Regions from separate parts of the Methyloversatilis sp. XJ19-13 genome, predicted to be linked through region 1. Evidence: riboswitches for the same ligand, from Rfam matches in the RefSeq annotation. Region 1 holds a riboswitch; the other holds the start of a gene.
What was found. A riboswitch is a leader RNA that binds a small molecule or an ion and turns the genes downstream of it on or off. The one in region 1 is predicted to bind cyclic di-GMP.
Positions count from the first base shown of each region.

Region 1 (10,651 bases):
CATGGTGCTGCTGGACAACATGAGCATTGACCAAATGCGCGAGGCAGTGGCGATCAATGACGACCGGGCAGAACTCGAAGCGTCCGGTGGTGTGGATCTGGACCGGGTGCGCGCCATTGCGGAAACCGGGGTGGACCGCATTTCGATCGGCGTGCTGACCAAGAACGTACGCGCGATCGACCTTTCCCTTCGTCATGTCGAACGCTGAGCGTCCGGCACACGCGACAGAAACCTGCGGAGACCCGGTCTGATGTGGTTCATCCTCTATTACATCGTTGCAATCACCGTACTCATCCTGCACTTCACCGGTTTTCTCGCCCGCAACAACATCGAGTGGCTGGTGTTCGTGCTGGCCGTGACCGTGTTCCCCGCAGTGCTCTACCTGTAGTGGGCGCCTCGATCGGCACGTTTCCGGACTGACCAGCACCGCAGCGGCTGCCTGATCCGGCAGCCGCTTTCCCCATGTCGATGTCTGCCCGACGCCCTCGAGCGGGACCGGGTACGGGTGTCTGCCGCCCTCAAGCAACGGGCGAAATGTTGAATTTGGTTGAGAATCATTCAACTTCCTATTACCATTCTTGCGCAGATGACCCGGCCCATCCAAGGCATCGCCCCCGCAAGGAGCACGCATGAATCAGCCGGTCGCTGTGACCGATTCGAACCTGAAGCCTGAGCGCGCCCGAAGCCATGAAGCCGGTGCCAAGCGGAATGTGCTGGCCGGGTCGCTGTTGATCCATGGCGCGCTGTTCGGCACCGAAGTGCGCGCCACCGGCCGCGCGATGTCGCGGCAGAACCCGCTTGCCGGTAACACCTTCCAGGAAAGCGGGTTCAAGAAGTCGAACGACGTGGTGCAGCCCGGACAGAAACTTGACAATGCGCCACGCCACACCTTCATTGCGTGGGCTCGCAGCCCGCTGCCCCATGAACCGAGTGACGGTGGCGGCGTGCAATATGTCGATACCCGGAAGAACACCAGCGCCAGCAGTGCCGGCACAGTCCTCGAGGTCGTTTTCGACGACTGCGGGTCGTGCGATGCGGCCAGCGGCCAACGCATTCCGGGAGCCGGCCGAGCGGGCGCGCTACCGGGCAACCATTCTTTCTGATCCTTGCTGCCCATGCTGCTGACGATAGACGATCTGCTGGCGAACGATGAAGTCGCCCTGGTGCGCGCGCTGCTCGACCGTGCCGAGTGGTCGAGCGGTGCGGCCACCGCCGGCACGCAGGCCGTCACCGTCAAGAACAACCAGCAGATCGCCGAAGATGCGCCGCTGCTGCCGGAGTTGCGGCGCATCGTACTGGCGGCACTGAACCGTTCGCCGATGTTTTTCACCGCAGTGCTGCCACACCGCATCGTGCCACCCTGCTTCAACCGCTACGCCGACGATGCCGACCGCTACGGTGCGCACATCGACAATTCGATGCGCGCACTGCCCGATGGCAGCGGCTATGTGCGTGCCGACATATCGGCAACGCTTTTCCTGTCAGATCCGGCCGATTACGACGGTGGCGAACTGGTGATCGAAGACACCTACGGCCGTCATGAAGTGAAGCTGCCGGCCGGCAGTCTGGTCGTTTATCCGTCGTCGTCGGTGCATCAGGTACAGCCGGTGACGCGCGGTGAGCGCATCGGCTGCTTCATGTTCATCCAGAGTCTGGTGCGGGACGCCGAACAGCGACGCCTGCTGTTCGATCTCGACATGGAATTGCTGGCGCTGCGCCAGCAGTTGGGTGAAACGCCATCCATGGTCAGATTGACCGGTGTCTATCACAACCTGCTGCGCCGCTGGGGTGACACCTGAACGTGACCATCCCTGCGCCGCGTTCCATCGGCGATTATCGCGAGCTGGCGCGCACACGCCTGCACCCTGAACTCTGGCACTACCTCGACGACGGCCGCGAAACGCCGTGCGGGCGCGCCAACCGCGCAGCGTTCGACGCTGCGCCGCTGACGCCGCGCCCGCTGACCGATGTGCGCGGTGGCCATACCCGCATCGAACTGTTCGGCGAGGTGCTCGGCCATCCGATGCTGCTCGCCCCGATCGCCTATCAGCGCCTGTATCACCCGGATGGCGAACAGGCGAGTGCCATGGCAGCGAATGCGCAGGACGGGCAGATGATCATCAGCTCGCTGGCCAGTCGGCCATTCGACGCCATCGCACGTGCCGCAGAGCGCGCGCCGTGGTTCCAGCTTTACTGGCAAGGCAGCCGAGAAGCGACACGCCGGTTGCTCGATCGCGCCATCGCTTCCGGCGCCCGCGCGCTGGTGTTCACGGTCGATGCGCCGGTGAAGCAGACCGCGCTGGCGCTGCCGGTGCAGGTCGGCGCAGTCAATCTCGATGCACCTGCGCGCCCGGTCGCCATCGCCGACGGCCAGAGTCAGGTGTTCGACGGCTGGATGGCGCAGGCACCGACCTGGGACGATCTGGACTGGCTGCGCGAACGCACGTCGCTGCCCCTGCTGCTCAAGGGCGTGCTCCACCCGGACGACGCAGTGCAAGCGGTGCGTCGGGGCTGTGACGGCATTGTCGTGTCCAACCACGGCGGACGCGTGCTGCCCGGGGCACCGGCCAGCCTGGCGGCGCTGCCGGCCGTCGTGAGCGCCGTCGGGCCCGGTGTGCCGGTGCTGCTCGACAGTGGCATCGACAATGGCATCGACGTGCATCGCGCACTGGCGGCGGGCGCGCATGCGGTACTGATCGGGCGACCGTGCATCTGGGGGCTGGCCGGCAACGGTGCGCTCGGTGTTGCGCACGTCATTCGCCTGTTGCGCGACGAACTGGAACAGAGCATGGCGCTGTGCGGCCATGCCAGCGTGGCAGCTATCCGCCCCGGCAGACCCTAGCGCAGGAAAGTCCGGCTGATTTCGCGGAACTCGTCCGAGCCAGCCGCACCCAGCCATTCGAATGCCACCATTTCGCGCGACACCACGATTACGCCGTGCTGACGCATGCGGTCGATGGCCACCAGGCGGTTGGACGGGTCGCGTGACGCGATGCAATCGGCGGCGACGAACACCTGCTTGCCGCTGGACTGCAGGTCCAGCGCACTCTGCAGCACGCAGATATGCGCTTCGATGCCGCAGATCACGACCTGCGGCCGCAGCAGCCCTGTCATCGTGTCCAGGCAGCCATCGGTGACGCATGAAAAGTGCATCTTGGGCGCGATGGACTGAGCCGGTACGAGGTCGCGCAGCGCCCGCACCGTCGCACCCAGACCTTTCGGATTCTGCTCGCAGATTGAAACCGGAACCGACAGGCGTTGCGCGATGCGCACCATCCAGACGACATTGTCGAGCAGGCGTTCAGCGTCATCCATCGCGGGCAACAGGCGCTCCTGCATGTCGATCAGCAGCAGCGACGATCCGTGGCGGTCAATCAGCATCGAACACTCCGTCCATCCTTGTTGCACAAGAGCTTAACAGCCCTTGATGACAGCCGGCATCGCCCGGCTCAGAGCAGCAGCATGGACGCCACCGACAGCTCGTCCAGCCGGGCCAGTTCTTCAGTGGTCTGCCAGGCACGGTATTCGATCACGCCGAGCGCGACCGCGGCCAGCATGGAACACAGCACCAGCCCGGTCATCCAGCCACGCAGCACGCGCGGGCGGCGATGTGGTGCACCGGCAAGCAGCCGTTGCTGCAGGTCGTGTGACGGCGTCGGTTCGGGCATTTCGCGCAGCGCACTGCGCAGCGCATCGTCTGCGAACGGGCCCGACGCGGCATCCGGTGTGACACCCGGCAGTGGTTCAGTCATGTGCGTCCCCTCCTGACAGCAGGGTCTTGAGCCGGGTCCGGGCCCGGAACAACAGTTGATGGACCGCATTTTCTGCCAGCCCCAGTTCGTGTGCAATGGCCGCGATGTCGCATTCTTCCCACGCCCACATCATCAGCGCGCTGCGCTGGCGCGCCGGCAGCCGCTCGAGGGCCTCGTGCAGTCGCGCGCTGCGTACGCCCGCCAGCCAGTGCTGCTCCGGTGTGGCTGCCGGATCAACCAGATCGTCGAGCACGGATGGGTCTGCGCGCTCCACCTCGCGGCGGAAGCGGTCCATGCACAGATTGCGCACGATGGTCAGGAACCAGGTCGACACCGAAGCGCGGGGCTCGAAGCGCGGCGCGTGCTGCCACAGACGACAGAATGCCTCCTGCACGACATCCTCCGCGTCCGCCCTGTTGCCGGTCAGCCGCCACGCAAGTGCATGGGCCCGTGGCAGCAGGCGTCGCACCAGTTCCTCGGAGGCGGCCCGCGTCCCCGCATGCGCCTGCTGCAGCAACGCAGCGTCACTGCGCCAGGCGCGCGGCAGCAGGCCATCGAGTGCCGGCAGGCCGAATTCAGCAGCCACGGATGTCTGCGGCCACAGGTCTAGCGTCCGATCTCGCGCTGCCATCGGCGACGCTCTTCAGGTTTCATGCGGTCCAGCAGTTCGCGCCGCTCGCGCAGCAGGGCCTCGCGTTCTTCTGCCGACAAGGAGCGGATGTATTCCCGTCGCTCGGCACGCAGGCGATCCCGATCGGCGTCACTCATGGCTTTCCAGTCTTCGCGCAGCCGGTCAGCGATTTCGCGCCGCTGCTCCGGCGGCAACGCCGACAGGCGTTCGCGCAGACGTTCGCGAAACTTCCGGCGCTCGTCCGGCGTGGCGGCACGCAGCTTCTCGCGCAGGGCGCCGGCACGCGCATCGCGCTCGGCGGCCGGCAGGGTGCTCCAGGTCTGCGGGTCGGGTACTTCGGGCAGCGCGGCCTGTGCGCTGCCCGACAGGATCCCGAACGCGAGCACGCACACGATCAGGAGCAGGATCGGAATCGGGAGGTACGGCCGGCCCATGGCGTCGTCGGAGGAGAGTGTGAACAAGTTGGTTCCAGGCATCACGGTCACCAGCATTGAACGCGCGGGACGACGGATTCTTACGCGACATCCGGGGCCGCCGCAAAACCTTGCATCCGCTTACATACGGGCGACGTAAGGACCTGCGGGCGCGCAGCGTTCAAGCGATGCAGGCGATGCATTCGCACGCCGCTGATCTTCCGGAGACCACCATGAAAGCCCTTCCGCTCGCCGCCCTGCTCGCCCTTGCCTTCAGCACCGTGGCACTCGCTCAGCCCACGCTGTCCGATCGCATGGAAACCCGCATCGACAACCGGCAGGACAGACAGGAAACGCGGATCGACCGCGGAATCGAAAAGGGGGCGGTCACCGCGCACGAAGCCGCCCGGCTGGAACATCAGCAGGCGCATATCGATCGCGTGGACAGCCGGGCAATGGCCGATGGCGCGATCGATCACAAGGAAGCCGTCAGGATGGAACGCATGCAGGATCGCGCCAATGCCAGCATCCGGCATCAGAAGCATGATCGTCAGCTGCGTCGCTGACGGTCAGCAGCCCTTAATGCGCGCGCTGCTGGCCGAGCGCCTGGCTGACCGCCCGGTCGAACATCGGCTGATTGTCGACCACGCGTGCTTCGCCGTTCGCCAGTTGCAGCGCCAGCGCGTCAGGTGCGATCGAGGTGGCCCGCGTCGAACCGGGATTGGTGAACAGGTAAATGCCGCGTTGCGGGCTGACCCAGTTCAGGCGCATGCGTACGAAACTGCCGTCAACCTGGCGAAACTCGATCCAGTCGCCGCGCTTGAGTTCGAACACACGGTCCTGCTCCTGGATGTCGAGTGGTGACGGCAGGTTCAATGAAATGTCATTGAGCTCCAGGCCGTCCTGCTCGACATGCTCGCTGACCACTTCCGGTGCCGGCACATCGTCATTCGCGGAGTAGGCCTCGGGTACCCACTGTTCAACTGCCGGTGGAGCTGTCACCGCACCGGGTTTGAGCCACTGTGCGTGCAGGTCGAACAGGCCGTTGAGCAGCATCAGCTTGTCGGCAGGATGGGCGCCTGCCAGGTCGAAGCCCTGGTTGAGGCGGCGCAGCAAACCGGGCAGCGCCACCACGAGGGCGCGGCGTTCGTCCGCATCGGCCTTGGCCTGTACGCTCCAGATCAGTTCGTCGATGGTGGCGAGCGCCTGCTGGTAATCAACGGCCGCATCCGGACCGGTATCGACATGCTTGCGCAGCAGCCGCCGCCACACGCCATCGAGCAGACTTTGCACCACACCGGGCAGCGGCTTGCGCAACCGGTCATCAATTTCGTCGTCGGCGGCTCGCCGCGCATCTTCGCGGCGCAGTCGTTCCTGCTCGCGCGCACTGGCGATCAGCGCCGCGGCTTCCGCACGTTGCGTCTCGTCTGCTTCCAGTTCGGTGACGAAGGCGCGCAGGTCTTCGCTGCAGGCCTCGAACAGGCTCAGATCGCGATCGAAATCTCGCAGGATGCGGTCGACGATTTCCGCCAGCTTGATGTAAAGGGGGTCTTCGTGACCGACGTCGCGCCCCCAGCGCATCATCGAGTTGGAAATCAGGTCGAGCAGTCGGCGCGCCGGATGCGCCTTGCTGGAGAAGAAGCTGCGGTCCAGCATGGCCACCTTGACCAGCGGAATCTGCAGCCGGCCGACCAGCGCCTTGATCGGATCGGCGATATCGGCGTCGTCGAAGATGAGGTCGAACAGCATGGCGACGATGTCGACCGTGATCGCATCGAACTGCCCGAGATGGCGGCCCAGTTCGGAGGTACGGAAATTGCGCAGCAGATTGGGCGGAATGCCGAGGTTGAAGGACGCAGCGGCCGGCACAGAAAGGTCGGCGTCGGACTGAAGTGCGCTGAGCGCCTCGAACACGAAGGGCGACGCCAGCCCGGCCGGGTTTGCTCCGGCTGCGCCGATCGGCGGCAGCGTAATGCCCTGTGCCGCCATCTGGCCCTGGACCAGTTGCGACAGCATGGCGTAGATATCGCCGTCAGCGTCCGCAGCAGCGCCAAACGCAGCTTGCTCGCCGAAGCCGCCACTCACGGACGACATGCCGAAGCCGGGCATCGATGCGGTGAAGCCTGCGTCCTGGGCGCCGCCTGTCGAAGGAAAGCCACCCTGCCCGCTTACAGACTGCGCAAAACCACCGCTGACCATTCCCGCCGGATCGCCGGCTGCGCCATTGCCCTGCATGGGCGGTACGCCCGCCACGCCGGCGCGTGCTCCGACGTTGCGGCGGAAGCCGCGACGCAGTCCCGGCAGGACGTTCTGCCGCTGCAGTCGTACGTTGAGGTCCTGGTAAAGCTTTGAAAGTTCGCGTGAAATCTGCGATTCGAGCGACTGCAGCAGCACCAGCCGCATCTGCACGCTGGCATCGACCTCTTCGCACGCAGCGCGCAGCGCCTTGGCGACGCCTTCGGTGCCGAGCGGATTGTCCTGATCGGTCGGGTCTGACTTGCCGAGCAGTGAACCCAGACGCTGTTCGACGCCGAACAGCTCCTCGTCGCAGTGTTCCTTCAGCTTGCGGGTGAGTTCATGGACAGCCAGATCCTGAGTCAGGTCGTCTTCGCCCACCAGGCTGAGTTCGTCAAGTGAAGTCGGTACCGCTGAGCGTGACGATTCGACCGGCTCGCCGCGTACGCGCGCGTCGAAATAGCGAGTCAGGTGGTCGATGAACGTTTGTTCGATGCCGGCCCACTGCTGGCGGGCCTTGCCGCAGGTGAACATGTAGAGGTTGCGCTGGTCGCGATCGAGTTCCGCCTCGGCCCGGGCGACCAGATCTTCTTCGATCTTTTCGAGCATGCCGCGCAGCGAATCACGCAGGCGCCGGATCGTGAAATCGCGGCAGTCGCTGATCACCCGCCCTCGTTCGGGCGGTACGGCAGTCTGTTTCGGCAGGGGTACAGCGCTCATGATTCACCTTTGCGGCCGCGCACGGCGGTCGGTAAAGGCTGAAACGGGGCGCAAAGTCAGGACCGGACGCGAGGCGGGGTACAGCTTCGCGGCGGCCCCGCTGTCGTGGGGCGCCGGGGCACCCGGTAGACCGGAAACTTTGCGTCGCCACCTTTCGGTGGGTTTGCCCTGGTTCAGCTTCAATATGTCGTCACATCATTTAACGACTGCGCTGCGCCCGACTTTAGGGTCTGCAAGAATTTGATTCGTACATCACTTTTACAGTCGGCGCATCGCTGGGCAACGCGACGCACCCATCAAACGAGAACAGATCCAAGCTCTCAAATCTGCAATGTGGCGATGATGGAATCGATCTCTTCCTTCGATTCCGCAACCACCGCTTCCAGCGTTTCGTTGTCGATGTCCGAGGTCGCCGCGTCGGCGAGCAGACCGTCTTCTTCCGGCGACAGCGTGGTGAACGGATTCGGAAATGCCGCCATGCTCTCGGCAAGGAACAGCACATCACCCAGCGAACGGGGCGGCACGACGGCACCTTCGAACGACGGTGCATCGACGGCTGCGATGACCTGCTCCGGTACCTTGAGCGATTCGAGCACCGCGCGGCCGACGCTCTGGCTGAAACTGAACATCAGCCCACCCAGTTCGGCTTCGCGCTGCAGCAGCGCAGGAAAGGCCGATGCGCGGGCCAGCAGGTAGAACTGGCCGATCTCATGGACCAGACCGGCGAACATGGCCGTATCGGCGTTCAGCCGCGAAAGGCGACGCGCGATCACGTAGCTCAGCGCCGAAACGTGGATGGTGTGCCGCCACAGGTCGTGCGTCAGGACGCGCAGACGTTCGTCGGCGCGCGCATCGACCATCTGGCGGACGATGAGCGACATCGTGAGCATGCGGATCGGCTCGGTACCGACGCGCGTCACCGCGGTGCGGACGTCCGTTATTTCGTTGCCGCTGCGGTTGTAGGCGACCGAATTGGCGAGGCGCAGCGCCTTCGCGCTGAGCACCGGCTCGGCGCCAACCAGCCGGCACACCTCATTGACGTTGATATCGGGATTTTCAAGCGCCTGCCGGATGCGAAGCGACACATCAATGCTGGTCGGGAAGACGATGTCGCCCGATTCAAGTTCGGCTGAAAGCCGCTGCAGTGCCTCAAGCGATGAATTCACCGGCTCACCCATGACATGTTCTCCGTGACGCACCGCGGTGCGCATGTGGTTCGATGCCTGTGTATACGGCAGCGTGCGGTTCGGACTTGATCCCCGATTCCGCCCGCGCTGCTGCCTGCCTGCCGATTATCCAGTGTTGCGGGCAATGAAGGCCTTCATTGCGGCCACGTCGGTACCCATCACCTCGTAGCGCTGCGGCAACGATTCGAGGTGCTCCATGCCGTGCGGGCGGACCGGCTCGCAGCCCAGTGCTTCGACCACGGTTTCCGAGAACTTGGCCGGCAGTGCAGTTTCGAGCACCACCATCGGCACACCGGCTTCGCGCCGCTCCAGCGCCACCTTCAGGCCGTCGGCGGTATGCGTGTCGATGGCGCGCCCCCAGCGCTGATGCGCCAGCCGCATCGTGGCGACACGATGGGCATGGTTGCTCGAACCGGACTGGAAGCCGTACTCGGACGCGACCTTGCCGAACAGCCCGGTGCCCGACAGATCGAACGGGCGGCCGCGATCGACTTCGCCCCACATCGCCCTCACCTGCCCGGTGTCGCGACCGGTGAGATCGAAGATGAAGCGCTCGAAATTGCTCGCCTTGGAAATATCCATCGACGGGCTCGTGGTGTGCAGCGTTTCCGCATTGCCGCGCGGCCGATAGACGCCGGTGCGGAAAAACTCGTCGAGGACGTCGTTTTCGTTCGTGGCCACCACCAGATGCCGGATCGGCAGGCCCATCATGCGGGCGATGTGACCGGCGCACACATTGCCGAAGTTGCCGGACGGCACGGTGAAGCTCACCTGCTGGTCATCGCGCTGCGTCGCGGCGAAGTACGCCTTGAAATAGTAGACAACCTGCGCCGACACGCGCGCCCAGTTGATCGAATTGACGGTGCCGATGCGGTACTTCGCCTTGAAATCGAGGTCGTTCGATACCGCCTTCACCATGTCCTGGCAGTCGTCGAACACACCGCGCACCGCGATATTGAAGATGTTCGGGTCCTGGAGACTGAACATCTGGGCGCTCTGGAAGCGGCTCATCTTGCCGTGCGGACTGAGCATGAACACGCGGATGCCGCGCTTGCCGCGCATTGCGTATTCGGCGCTCGAACCGGTATCGCCCGACGTGGCGCCGAAGATGTTCAGCTCGGCACCATTTTTCGCCAGTGCATACTCGAACAGGTTGCCGAGCAACTGCATCGCCATGTCCTTGAACGCCAGCGTCGGGCCGTTCGACAGTTCGAGCAGATGCAGGTCGGGTTCCAGCGTGTACAGCGGCGTGATGTCGCGGGCGTCGGAGCCCGACACGGTGTTGCAGTAAACCTCGGGCCGATAGGTGCGTTCGATCAGCGTGCGCAGGTCGTCGGACGGCAGGTCGTCGGCGAAGCGCGACAGCACCGCGAAGGCCAGCTGGCGGTAATCCATGCCGCGCATGGACCCGAGCTCGGCCGGTGTGAACGTCGGGTAGTGCACAGGCATGGCGAGACCGCCATCCTCCATCAGTCCGCCCAGCAGGATGTCGGTGAAGCGCTTCTGCGGCGCGAGGCCGCGGGTGGATACGTAATACATTGATATTTACTGATATCGGAAGTGGCTGCAAACCAATCTGAAAAATAATAAAAATCTAGTGGCCACAGACTTTCTCTCCCCTGAAGTCTTGGTCAAGAAACTTCTTCAAGTCGCAGATAATGCACATTAAGGGTTCTCATTTCTGATGCCCATATTACAAAATAATCGCCCCTG
Region 1 covers NZ_JANINH010000002.1:267,823-278,473, reverse strand. Annotated here, with positions in the region: gene nadC (carboxylating nicotinate-nucleotide diphosphorylase) at 1-208, shown strand, start outside; gene NMQ14_RS03855 (hypothetical protein) at 251-388, shown strand; gene NMQ14_RS03850 (hypothetical protein) at 630-1,103, shown strand; gene NMQ14_RS03845 (Fe2+-dependent dioxygenase) at 1,116-1,799, shown strand; gene NMQ14_RS03840 (alpha-hydroxy acid oxidase) at 1,802-2,842, shown strand; gene NMQ14_RS03835 (hydrolase) at 2,839-3,381, opposite strand; gene NMQ14_RS03830 (hypothetical protein) at 3,450-3,752, opposite strand; gene NMQ14_RS03825 (sigma-70 family RNA polymerase sigma factor) at 3,745-4,338, opposite strand; gene NMQ14_RS03820 (DUF3106 domain-containing protein) at 4,359-4,874, opposite strand; gene NMQ14_RS03815 (hypothetical protein) at 5,030-5,362, shown strand; gene NMQ14_RS03810 (DUF1631 domain-containing protein) at 5,376-7,751, opposite strand; cyclic di-GMP riboswitch class I at 7,839-7,929, opposite strand; gene NMQ14_RS03805 (HDOD domain-containing protein) at 8,072-8,929, opposite strand; gene thrC (threonine synthase) at 9,044-10,477, opposite strand; gene NMQ14_RS03795 (hypothetical protein) at 10,570-10,651, opposite strand, start outside.

Region 2 (10,651 bases), on a different contig from region 1:
GGTGTCAAACACGAATACGCACCACACCGGGCCGCCTTCGTGCAGCGCGTGGTACAGCGCGGCGTGGTCATCCACCCGCAGGTCGCGACGGAACCACACCAGCCGGGACGAACTCTTTGCCACACCCACCTCCACGATCCGATCGCGATTTCGAGTCGCGAGGGTCGCACAGGTTCTGCGACAAACGCACAACACGGATAAAATCCCGCCATGCACGCGCACGCACCGACTTCCACGGTCAATCTCACCGGCCACTTCCTGATCGCCATGCCCGCCATGGCCGACAAGAACTTCGCCCGCACGCTCACGCTGGTGTGCGAGCACAACGATCAGGGCGCGCTCGGCGTCATCGTCAACCGGCCGATCGACATGTCGCTCGAAGACCTGTTCGAGCGCATTGAGCTCACGCTCGAATCGCCGCGTTTCCAGGGCCAGCCCGTCTATTTCGGCGGCCCGGTGCAGACCGACCGCGGCTTCGTGCTTCATCGCCCGGTCGGCGAATGGCAATCCACCATCGATGTCGGCAACGGGCTGGGTCTGACCTCGTCGCGCGACGTGCTGCAGGCACTGGGCAGCGAAATCGAGCCGGACGACGTGCTGGTCACGCTCGGCTATGCGGGCTGGCAGGCGGGTCAGATCGAATGGGAAATGGCGCAGAACGCCTGGCTCACGGTGCGCGCCGACAGCGGCATCATCTTCGACCTGCCGCCGGAAGAACGTCTGGTCGCCGCGATGCAGCTGCTCGGCGTCGATTTCGCGTCGCTGTCCGACGTGGCCGGGCATGCCTGAACCGGGTGGTCTTCCTGCGCGCGGTACCGTGCTGGCGTTCGACTTCGGCGAAAAACGCATCGGCGTTGCCGTGGGCGAATGCGAACTGCGCAGCGCCAGTCCGCTGCTCACCTTCGATGCCGAAACCAACGACGCCCGCTGGTCGGCCGTCGGTCGACTGCTGGACGAATGGAAGCCGGTCACGCTGGTGGTCGGTCTGCCACTGTCGCCCGACGGCGTGCCGCACGACATGACGGCGCGCGCCGAACGCTTTGCACGCCAGCTCGAAGGGCGCTACCGCCTGCCGGTCGTGCTGCAGGACGAGCGCTACACCTCGGCCGAAGCGGACACCCAGCTGCGCGACGAAGGCGGCGTGCGCGACTGGCGCAGCCGCAAGCAGAAACTGGACGCACACGCGGCCCAGCTCATCCTCAAGGACTATTTCGATGTCACTGCCTGACGCAGAACACCTGCTGGTCGTGCTGGCCGACCAGATTCGCTCGCGGGTCGGCGCCGATACGGCGCTGGTCGGCCTGCACACCGGCGGCGTATGGCTGGCGCAACGACTGCACGCCCTGCTGGGACTGGCCCAGCCGATCGGCTCGCTCGACGTGAGCTTCTACCGCGACGACTACGCCAAGCGCGGTCTGGCGCGCGACACCCGCTCGTCGGCGCTGCCCTTCGAGGTCGAAGGCCGGCACCTGATACTGGTCGACGACGTGCTGCACACCGGCCGCACGGTACGCGCCGCGCTGAACGAACTGTTCGATTACGGCCGTCCGCTGCGGGTCGAACTGGCCGTGCTGGTCGATCGCGGCGGGCGCGAACTGCCGGTGGCGCCGACCTACTGCGCCGCGACGCTCGACCTGCCGCCCGGACAGCGCGTGAAACTGGCGCAGGACGGCGACACCCTCTCGCTGCGACTGACCGGGAGCTGACCATGGCGCGCAACCCGCAACTGAACCGGCACGGCGAACTGCAGCACCTGCTGACCACGGAAGGCCTGCCGCGCGATGTCATCACGCGCATTCTCGATACGGCCGAGCCGTTCACGGTGGTGGCCGAGCGCGAGGTGAAGAAGCTGCCGCTGCTGCGCGGCAAAAGCGTGTTCAACCTGTTTTTCGAGAACAGCACGCGCACCCGCACCACCTTCGAAATCGCCGCCAAGCGCCTGTCGGCCGATGTGATCAACCTGAACATCGCGACCAGTTCGACCAACAAGGGCGAAACCCTGCTCGACACGGTGGACAACCTCGCCGCGATGCAGGCCGACATGTTCGTCGTGCGCCACGCCTCCAGCGGCGCGCCCTACCTGATCGCCCAGCACTTGGAAGCGACCGGCCGCGACCACATCCACGTCATCAACGCCGGCGACGGGCGGCACGCGCACCCGACGCAGGGCCTGCTCGACATGTACACCATCCGCCACTACAAGCGCGACTTCACGCAATTGTCGGTGGCGGTCGTCGGCGACATCCTGCATTCGCGCGTGGCGCGCAGCCAGATCCACGCCCTGACCACGCTGGGCGTGCCCGACCTGCGCGCCATCGCGCCGAAAACGCTGCTGCCGGCCGACATCGACCGGCTCGGCTGTCGCGTCTTCCACGACATGGCCGAAGGTCTGCGCGGCGTCGATGTCGTGATGATGCTGCGGCTGCAGAACGAACGCATGCAGGGCTCGCTGCTGCCCAGCCCGCAGGAATATTTCAAGTTCTTCGGCCTGACGCAGGAAAAGCTGGCGCTGGCCAAGCCGGACGCCATCGTGCTGCACCCGGGGCCGATGAACCGCGGCGTCGAAATCGACTCGGCAGTGGCCGACGGTCGGCAGGCCGTCATCCTGCCGCAGGTCACTTTCGGCATCGCCGTGCGGATGGCCGTCATGGCGATGCTGGGGTCTGTTGAAGCGTGATGGCACCCCTCGACTCATTTCGACAGACCTCCGCCGGAGTCAACGCATGAAGATCCACATCAAGGGCGGTCACCTGATCGACCCGGCGCAGGACATCGATGCGCCAACCGACCTGTACATCGCCGCCGGCAAGGTGGTGGCGCTGGGCGACGCGCCGGACGGCTTTCACGCCAACCGCGTCATCGACGCAGCGGGATGCATCGTCGCGCCGGGCCTGATCGACCTGTGTGCGCGGCTGCGCGAGCCGGGGCTGGAGTACCGCGCCACGCTGGAATCAGAAATGGCCGCCGCGGTCGCCGGCGGCATCACCAGTCTGGCCTGCCCGCCGGACACCGACCCGGTGCTGGACGAGCCGGGGCTGGTGGAAATGTTGAAGCACCGCGCACGCATGCTCAACCTCGCGCATGTGTATCCGCACGGTGCGCTGACCATGGGTCTGAAAGGCGAGCGGCTGACCGAAATGGGCGAGCTGTTCGACGCCGGCTGCATTGCGTTCAGCCAGGCCAATGTGCCGGTGGCCGACACGCAGGTGCTGTTCCGCGCCATGCAGTACGCCGCCACCTTCGGCTACACCGTATGGCTGCAGCCGACCGATCTGCACCTGTCGTCCGATGGCGTCGCGCACGAAGGCGAGGTGGCCGCGCGGCTCGGCCTGACCGGCATACCGATACTCGCCGAAACGCTGGCCATCGGCCAGATGCTGCAACTGGCCCGCGCCACCGGCTGCCGCCTGCATCTGGCGCGCATTTCCAGCCGGGCCGGGCTGATGCTGATCGACCAGGCACGGCTCGACGGGCTGAAGGTGAGCTGCGACGTCGCCATCCACTCGCTGCACCTGTGCGATGTCGACATCGGCTACTTCGATCCGCAGTGCCGCACCATTCCGCCGCTGCGCGCGCAGTTCGACCGCGAGGCACTGCGCGCCGCGCTGGCCGACGGCCGCATCGACGCACTGTGTTCCGATCACACGCCGGTCGATGACGACGCCAAGCAGGTGCCGTTCGCCGAAGCCGAACCGGGCACCACCGGGCTGGAACTGCTGCTGCCGCTCACGCTGTCTTGGGCGCGCGAAATGCAGCTGCCGCTGCGGCTGGCGCTCGCCCGCATCACGTCGGATGCCGCGCGCGTGCTCGGGCTGGACGCCGGACACCTGCGCATCGGCAGCGCCGCCGACGTGTGCATCTTCGACCCCGACGCACCCGTCATGATCAGCCGCGCGACGCTGCGCAGTCAGGGCCGCAACACGCCGTTCATCGGTCGGGAGCTGCTGGGCAAGGTGTGCGCGACGCTGGTGTCGGGTCAGGTGGTGTACGAGACGCCCGCGAACGACAAGGCCGCCAGGTAGAGGCGGCCAGGCGCCGCCCGAAGTGCATGATCGAAGGCCTGCTGTTGGGCATCGCTGCGCTCACCCCAACCTACGGTCGACGTGCTGCGGTTGCCCGGCTGGCATCGCTGCACCCAACCTACCTGCTTGCTGCCCCGTAGGTTGGGGTGAGCGCAGCGATGCCCAACGAACCCCGCTGTGCCCAAGCCCCGGTGGAATGCCGCCGGGGCTCGCCCGCGTTACATGACCAGTGCGAAGATCTGCCGCGACGCCGCATCGATCAGGTAGAGCACGATCTGCAGCAGCAGGATGAGCACCAGCGGTGACAGGTCGACGTTGGCGATCGGTGGCATGACGCGCTGGATCGGCTGCAGGAAGGGCCGCGTCAGGGCGCCCAGGATGCTGCCCAGAGGGTTGCCCGGCGACACCCAGCTCAGCACCGCCGAAATGAGCAGCGCGATGATCAGGAACCACACCGACAGGCGCGCCACTTCGAACAGCCCGCGCAGGAAGATCAGCGGAATCAGGTTGTCTGCACCGAGGCCGCCTTGCAGCGTGGCCGCCAGCAGCAGCAGCGCGACCTGCAGCAGCCAGGCCACGACGAAGGTCGCCATGTCGAGGCCGAACACTGCGGGAATCACCTTGCGCGCCGGCAGTACAGCCCAGTCTGTCGTCTGGATGACGAACTGGCCCAGCTGGTTGCGGAAGCTGACACGCGCCCACTGCATGTAGAAACGGGCGAGCAGCAATGTGGTGACGAAGCCGGCGACGGCGTTCAGGACGAGCAGGATCAGGTCGGTCAGCATGGATTCGTGGTGAGGTGATTCAGCAAGGAAAGAGGATCGGGCCGCGGTCGGCGCCTATTGCGCACCCAGCTGGTCACCCATCTCGGCGCCGCGTGCCGCTGCCGCGGCGAGTGCGCGCACGATCGAGTCTGCCACACCGTCGGCGGCCATCGACTTCAGCGCCGCTTCGGTCGTGCCGCCCTTGGACGTGACGCGTTCGCGCAGGGTGCCGGGCGATTCCGGGCTTTGCGCCGCCAGCGCGGCGGCGCCGGTGAAGGTGGCGACCGCGAGCCGGTGCGCCTGATCGGCGCTCAGGCCGAGCGCCTCGCCGCCGCGCACCATGGCTTCGATGAAGTGGAATACATAGGCCGGACCACTGCCCGACAGGGCGGTCACGGCGTCGATCAGGCGTTCCTCCGCCACCCACACCGTGCTGCCGACGGCGGCCAGCACCTGTTCCGCCTGCGCGCGCTCGCTGTCGCTGACTGCGGCGTCGGCGTACAGGCCGGTCACGCCCTGACCGATCAGTGCCGGCGTGTTCGGCATGGCGCGCACGATGCGTGTGTAGCCGCCGAGCCAGCGTGACAGGTCGGCCGCGCGCAGGCCCGCCGCGATGCTCAGCACGGTCTGGTGGTCGAGCGCTGGCGCGAGCCCGGCGCACGCCTCGCGCATCTGCTGCGGCTTGACCGCCAGCACGATCAGGTCGCAGCGCAGCGCGGCGGCGTCCGGCGTTTCGATCGCCCGGACGCAGAAGTCACTGGCCAAGCGCGCGCGTGACGCAGCCTGCGGTTCGACCACGCAGATACCCGCCGCATCGCCACCGCGTCTGACCCAGCCGCCGATCAGCGCACTGGCCATATTGCCGCCGCCGATGAAAGTGATCTGCATGCCCACCCCGTCAAAGGTCGCGGCCCGCAAAAAGCGGGCCGAAGGACAATATGGTAACCGCAGCGGGCGGATGGGCGGAACGACCTTTGTCGCCCGCCAGCGTGATCAGCGCAGCGCGAAGTTGCGACCCGGCTGCGCAGCCTTCACGGCAGTCACCGACAGATAAGGTGGGTTCGCTGCGGCCGAGGGCAGGATGATGCCGCTCCAGCCCTTTGGTACGGTACAGGCATAGCTGCCGTTCGCGGCAATTGCGCTGCAGCTTGCGCCGCTGCTCCCGAGCATGACGAGCTTGGCAACCGGCTTGCCGGCGCGCGTCACCGTCCCGCTGATCTGCACTGTGGTAACGACGAAATTCAATCCGTTTTGCGTCGTCTTCACCGCGCTGACCGCTCGCGAGGCCGGTGTGACAGCCCCGGCCGGCATGGCGGGCGTGACCGTGCCGCTCCAGCCCCATGGAACCGTGCAGCGATAAGTGCCGCCGGAATCGGTCGCGCTGCACGAGACGCCATTGCCGGCAGTGACTGCGGCGTTGGGTAGCGCCTTGCCTGCTTGAGTGATGGTGCCGCTGATGGTCTGTCCCGGCAGCACGAAGTTGCGGCCGGTCTGCGCCGCGCTGATCTTGCTGAAACTGAAGTTGCCCGGCGTTGCACGGCCGGCCGGCACGTTCGGGGTGATGACGCCGCTCCAGTTCTGCGGCACCACGCAGGCCCAGGCGCCGGTGCTGCCGCTGGGCGTGCAGTTGCCACCGTTGCTGGCGCTCAGCGCGACGCCGGCCACCGGCTTGCCGACGCTGGAAATCGTGCCCGATATCTGGAAGGTACCGGCCACCATGGTCGGACTGAAGGCGGCGATCGCTCCGCGACTGTTGTTCAGTGCCAGCGTATTGTGCGCACTGTTTGGCGTACCGACTGGTGTACCGCACGCAAAGCTGCCGCCGCAGTTTTTCTGGTCAGGGTTGGAAAAGCGCCCGATCACCGGCGAGATGTAGCTCATGACCGAGCCAAAGCTGCCGTTGCGCCCGAAGCCGAAGGCGTAGTCGTGGCTGCCCTTGCCGCCACCCTGCCGCGCAACCGTGTCGCGGTCGTGCATCAGGCCCATGTTGTGGCCGAGCTCGTGCGTGAAGGTGTAATCAGTGCAGTAATAGCCGGTGCCGGCGACATCACGGCCGTCGCTGACCACCGAATAGCCGTAGGCGGCGTAGGCCGAAACCGGTGCGCCGTTGTAGCCGCCGATGTAGCCGACGCCGCAATTGCCGCCTTGCGCATTCATGTTGAACGGACGTACCAGGGTGACCAGATCGGCGCCGTACTTCTTGCGTAGCGCCGGTACGCCGGAGAAATTGCCCGTACCGCGCGCCAGGGCGCTCAACGCATTCGTATTCGAGGTGGTATCCGGTTCGCCGACCAGTTCGCTGCCTACCAGACGGACGCGCATGGCAACGCCGCTGTCGATGTAAGCCTGGTTCGACAACGCGATCAGTTGCGCGATGCGGGTCGCCCACAGACTGCCGTTGCGTGTCTTGAAGCCGGCCGTGTAGAGCACCAGCACATCCACCGTGGTGGCACTGGCCGACGCTTGGGTTGTCGGGGTGGTGGCGCTGCTGGCGGTCGTGGTGCTGCTGGCGGCGGCGGTCGGCCCGCCCCCGGCAGCGCCTTCGGCCTCCATCGGGCCACCGGCAACGACTTCACCCACTGCATCGGCGTGGTCCGGCTCCAGTTGCGACAGACCGGAGCGCTGCGGATCGACCAGCCACTGCGAGCCGCCGTCGCTGACCAGCAGGATTTCGCCGGACGGCGTCAGGATGTTGCCGACGCTGCCGTTCGGACCCGATGTAATGATGACGCGGAACTCCGGGCCGTAATCCTTCAGGTGACCGACCCAGGTCGTGCTGTCGGTATCGCCCGGTTCAGTGCGGTCATAGGCCACGCGATAGTCGCCGTGGTCCGGAATCGACAAGGCCATGTCGGCGCCGGGCTCCAGCGCCGACATGGCGACCAGATCGACCGTGACCGGATGGGCTGCGTCGGCCGGCTTTCGCAGTTCCGGTTCGTCGGCGCTGCGCGCGGTACCGCGCGCTTCATCGAGGACGGCGACAGACGGGGCGAACATCGCCGGCAAGCTCTCGACGGTCACCGGATCGGCCTGCGCCGCAAGGTCAGCACCGACCAGCTGCCTCCCGTCCACATGACCCAGCACATAGCCGCCATCCGGCGTACGGATGACGCCCGAGGCGAGCGCGCCATCAAGGCGCAGACGAACCGGAAACTGCCGGCCGGCCGCAAGATGGCCGATCCACTGCACGCCATCGGGCTGGTCGATGGTCGAGTCGAATACCACGTCGAGCCTTGTACCGTCGGGCAGTGCAAAGTGCAGTATTTCGCCACTGCGCGCAGCGCGCAGTCGCGCGAGGTCAAGACGAACCGGCCACATGCCGCCTTCCGGCACGGCATCGGCAACGGCATCCAGTACAGGCGCTTGCATGAGGACTGCAGGCGTCGCGGCGCAGGCAGACCAGGCGGAGAGCGCGAGGGCACATGCCAGAGCTAGGCGCGACGGCGCCGTGCGAGCGCGGCGGAAAGAGACTGTTGCGGAGAAACGACGACTAACCATGGCGGACACACTCCAGACCGGTGACAGGGTGTTACCGGTGCAGCCCGCGCATGCCCGCCACGTCAGGGGACGGGGCGGATGATGATTGGCGGTCCCGCTGTCATCCCGTGTGAACACGGATTAGACCGGTAACTTTGCGTACCCGGCTTTCGCGCGGGCTTGCCTTTTTCAGATTCAGAGATGTTTTCGGCCTGCCGGAAGGTGTCTTGACCGGAACTTCGACAACAACTGTGTCGTCGCACAACCGGCCGCGCGCACCAACGTCTGCACGGACGCGACAACCCGGCAGGCGGCCATTTGTTTGCTGATACGATTGAAAGATGCCTCAGAAACCCCGCCAATCCCGCTTTTCCGGTTCAGATGCCGCCTCTGACGCAATCTCCGAAACGACACACCCCACGCCGGTGACGGCGCAGCTGTGTTTCACGCTGTATTCGTCGTCGCTGACGATGACCAAGGCCTTCAAGCCGCTGCTGAACGAGATCGGCCTGACTTACCCGCAATACCTCGTGTTGCTCGCACTCGGCGACGCCGACCGGCCGCTGAGCGTGTCGGCGCTGGGCGAACAGCTGTTCCTCGACTCAGGTACCTTGACGCCGCTGCTCAAGCGCATGGAAAGCGCAGGGCTGATCACCCGTCGCCGGTCGACGGCCGACGAACGACTGGTGGAACTGAGCTTGACCGAAGCCGGCCACGACACGTGCCGGCGCGCCCGTGAGATTCCTGTCGTGCTCGGCCCGGCCACCGGCTGCTCGGCGCGCGAACTGTCCGAACTGGTTTCCGCATTGCAGGACGTGCGCTCGGCGCTGACGCGCCACCTCGATGCGGTGGCCGGCGACTGAGCACGCCGGCCACCGCATGAATGAAAAGGGGCCGCATTCGCGACCCCTTTTTATTTCGGCAGACTTATTCAATGCCGCCGCAACCGCCGCGCCGCGACACCGGTCAGCGCCAGTCCCGCCAGCAGCATTGCGTAAGACGACGGCTCGGGCACTGCGAGCACCGCCACACCGCGCACCTGCGACGGGCTGAACGGCAGATTGGGATCGAAATCCTGCTGCGCCCGGATCACTTCCACCACACCACTGCCATCCAGCGTCATGCTGAGGATGCGACCGGCGCCCAATGTGGTGTTGCCTTGCGGTGTCGTGAACGGGGCCTGCAGCGCCGACACGTAAATCGTGTCGTCGGTGACGTCGATGCCATTGAGGAAGCCCAGCCCGCTGGCCAGCGTGGTGAGGTCGCTGCCGTCGAGGTTGCTGCGCTTCACGAAGCCATCGGTCGTCGTCAGGTAGATGTGGCTGGCGGTGACTTCGAAGTCATACGAGTTCAGGCCGGTCAGCAGCGTCTGCACGTTGGAGCCGTCGAGATCCGAACGCATCAGGCGGTTTGACGACCCGACCTGGCTCCAGAACACGCTGTCTGCCGTCACATCGATCGCAAACGGTGACGTCAGCCCGCTTTTGAATACATTGGCGGGCGGGAATTGCAGCGACGGGTCGAGTGTCAGGATATCGCCCGAGTTCTGCCGCGTCACATAGAGCAGTCCGCCCTGCACATCGACGTCGTAGGCGCCGGAAATGTTGTATGACTTCAGATCCGAACCGTCGGGCAGCGCCGACACGACGCGGTACAGCTGCTGGTCGGGCCACCAGATGCGTCCGCCGACGAACTCGACGCCATTCGGCCCCTTGACGCGGGTCGGGTCGGTCACCAGCGCGCTGGACGTGCCGCCGGGTACGGATGCCGTATTGATCGAACCGACAGCGGCGAACGTCGGCGTGAACCGCTGAAAGGTTTCCGACCACACAAGCTGGTCGGCCGCGACAGCAGCAAAGCTGCTACAGGACAGCGCAAGCGCGAGGAACTGACAACCCCGTTTTCTCATTATTGGTGATCTCCGGATCTGAACGGCGATGAACGTTTTCGCCCGGAGAGCCCGGTAGCAAGCGGCATTCCTTCGTACGGAAAGGATTTCGCCGCCACGGTTCGGCAGGCCCTGACCGTCAAGTGCTCGAGTACCGGGATCAACGCGGCAGCGCAGGAATCTCGTGTGGCGAGAATGGGTTATCGCGTTGACGCATGTGTGAGGAATGCCAGAGTCGTAGGGTGTTCGAAATGGGCGTCGAACAGCGTCGGCTGTGATCTTCCTGCGCGGGCGTGCTGAACTGGCTTGATGAGCGCGATGTGTAAAAAAAACCGACACATCGTTAGCGCAATGGAAGTTGCGGCGAGACGGCCGGACTGACGTCATGTGGGAGTGACTCCTGTGGCAGCGGCGGCCTGTGGGAGCGGCGGCCTCGCCGCGATCGGTGCAGCGATGGTCGATGATCAGCGCTCGCATCGCGGCGAGGCCGCCGCTCCCAC
Region 2 covers NZ_JANINH010000017.1:598-11,248, reverse strand. Annotated here, with positions in the region: gene NMQ14_RS16810 (deoxyribodipyrimidine photo-lyase) at 1-123, opposite strand, end outside; gene NMQ14_RS16805 (YqgE/AlgH family protein) at 211-789, shown strand; gene ruvX (Holliday junction resolvase RuvX) at 782-1,228, shown strand; gene pyrR (bifunctional pyr operon transcriptional regulator/uracil phosphoribosyltransferase PyrR) at 1,215-1,706, shown strand; gene NMQ14_RS16790 (aspartate carbamoyltransferase catalytic subunit) at 1,709-2,677, shown strand; gene NMQ14_RS16785 (dihydroorotase) at 2,724-4,022, shown strand; gene NMQ14_RS16780 (YggT family protein) at 4,241-4,807, opposite strand; gene proC (pyrroline-5-carboxylate reductase) at 4,862-5,674, opposite strand; gene NMQ14_RS16770 (zinc-dependent metalloprotease) at 5,780-8,155, opposite strand; cyclic di-GMP riboswitch class I at 8,369-8,458, opposite strand; gene NMQ14_RS16765 (MarR family winged helix-turn-helix transcriptional regulator) at 8,605-9,126, shown strand; gene NMQ14_RS16760 (PEP-CTERM sorting domain-containing protein) at 9,195-10,172, opposite strand.
Region 2: it holds a riboswitch for cyclic di-GMP, as region 1 does, so the genes downstream of both, NMQ14_RS16770 (zinc-dependent metalloprotease) here and NMQ14_RS03810 (DUF1631 domain-containing protein) in region 1, are expected to answer to the same signal.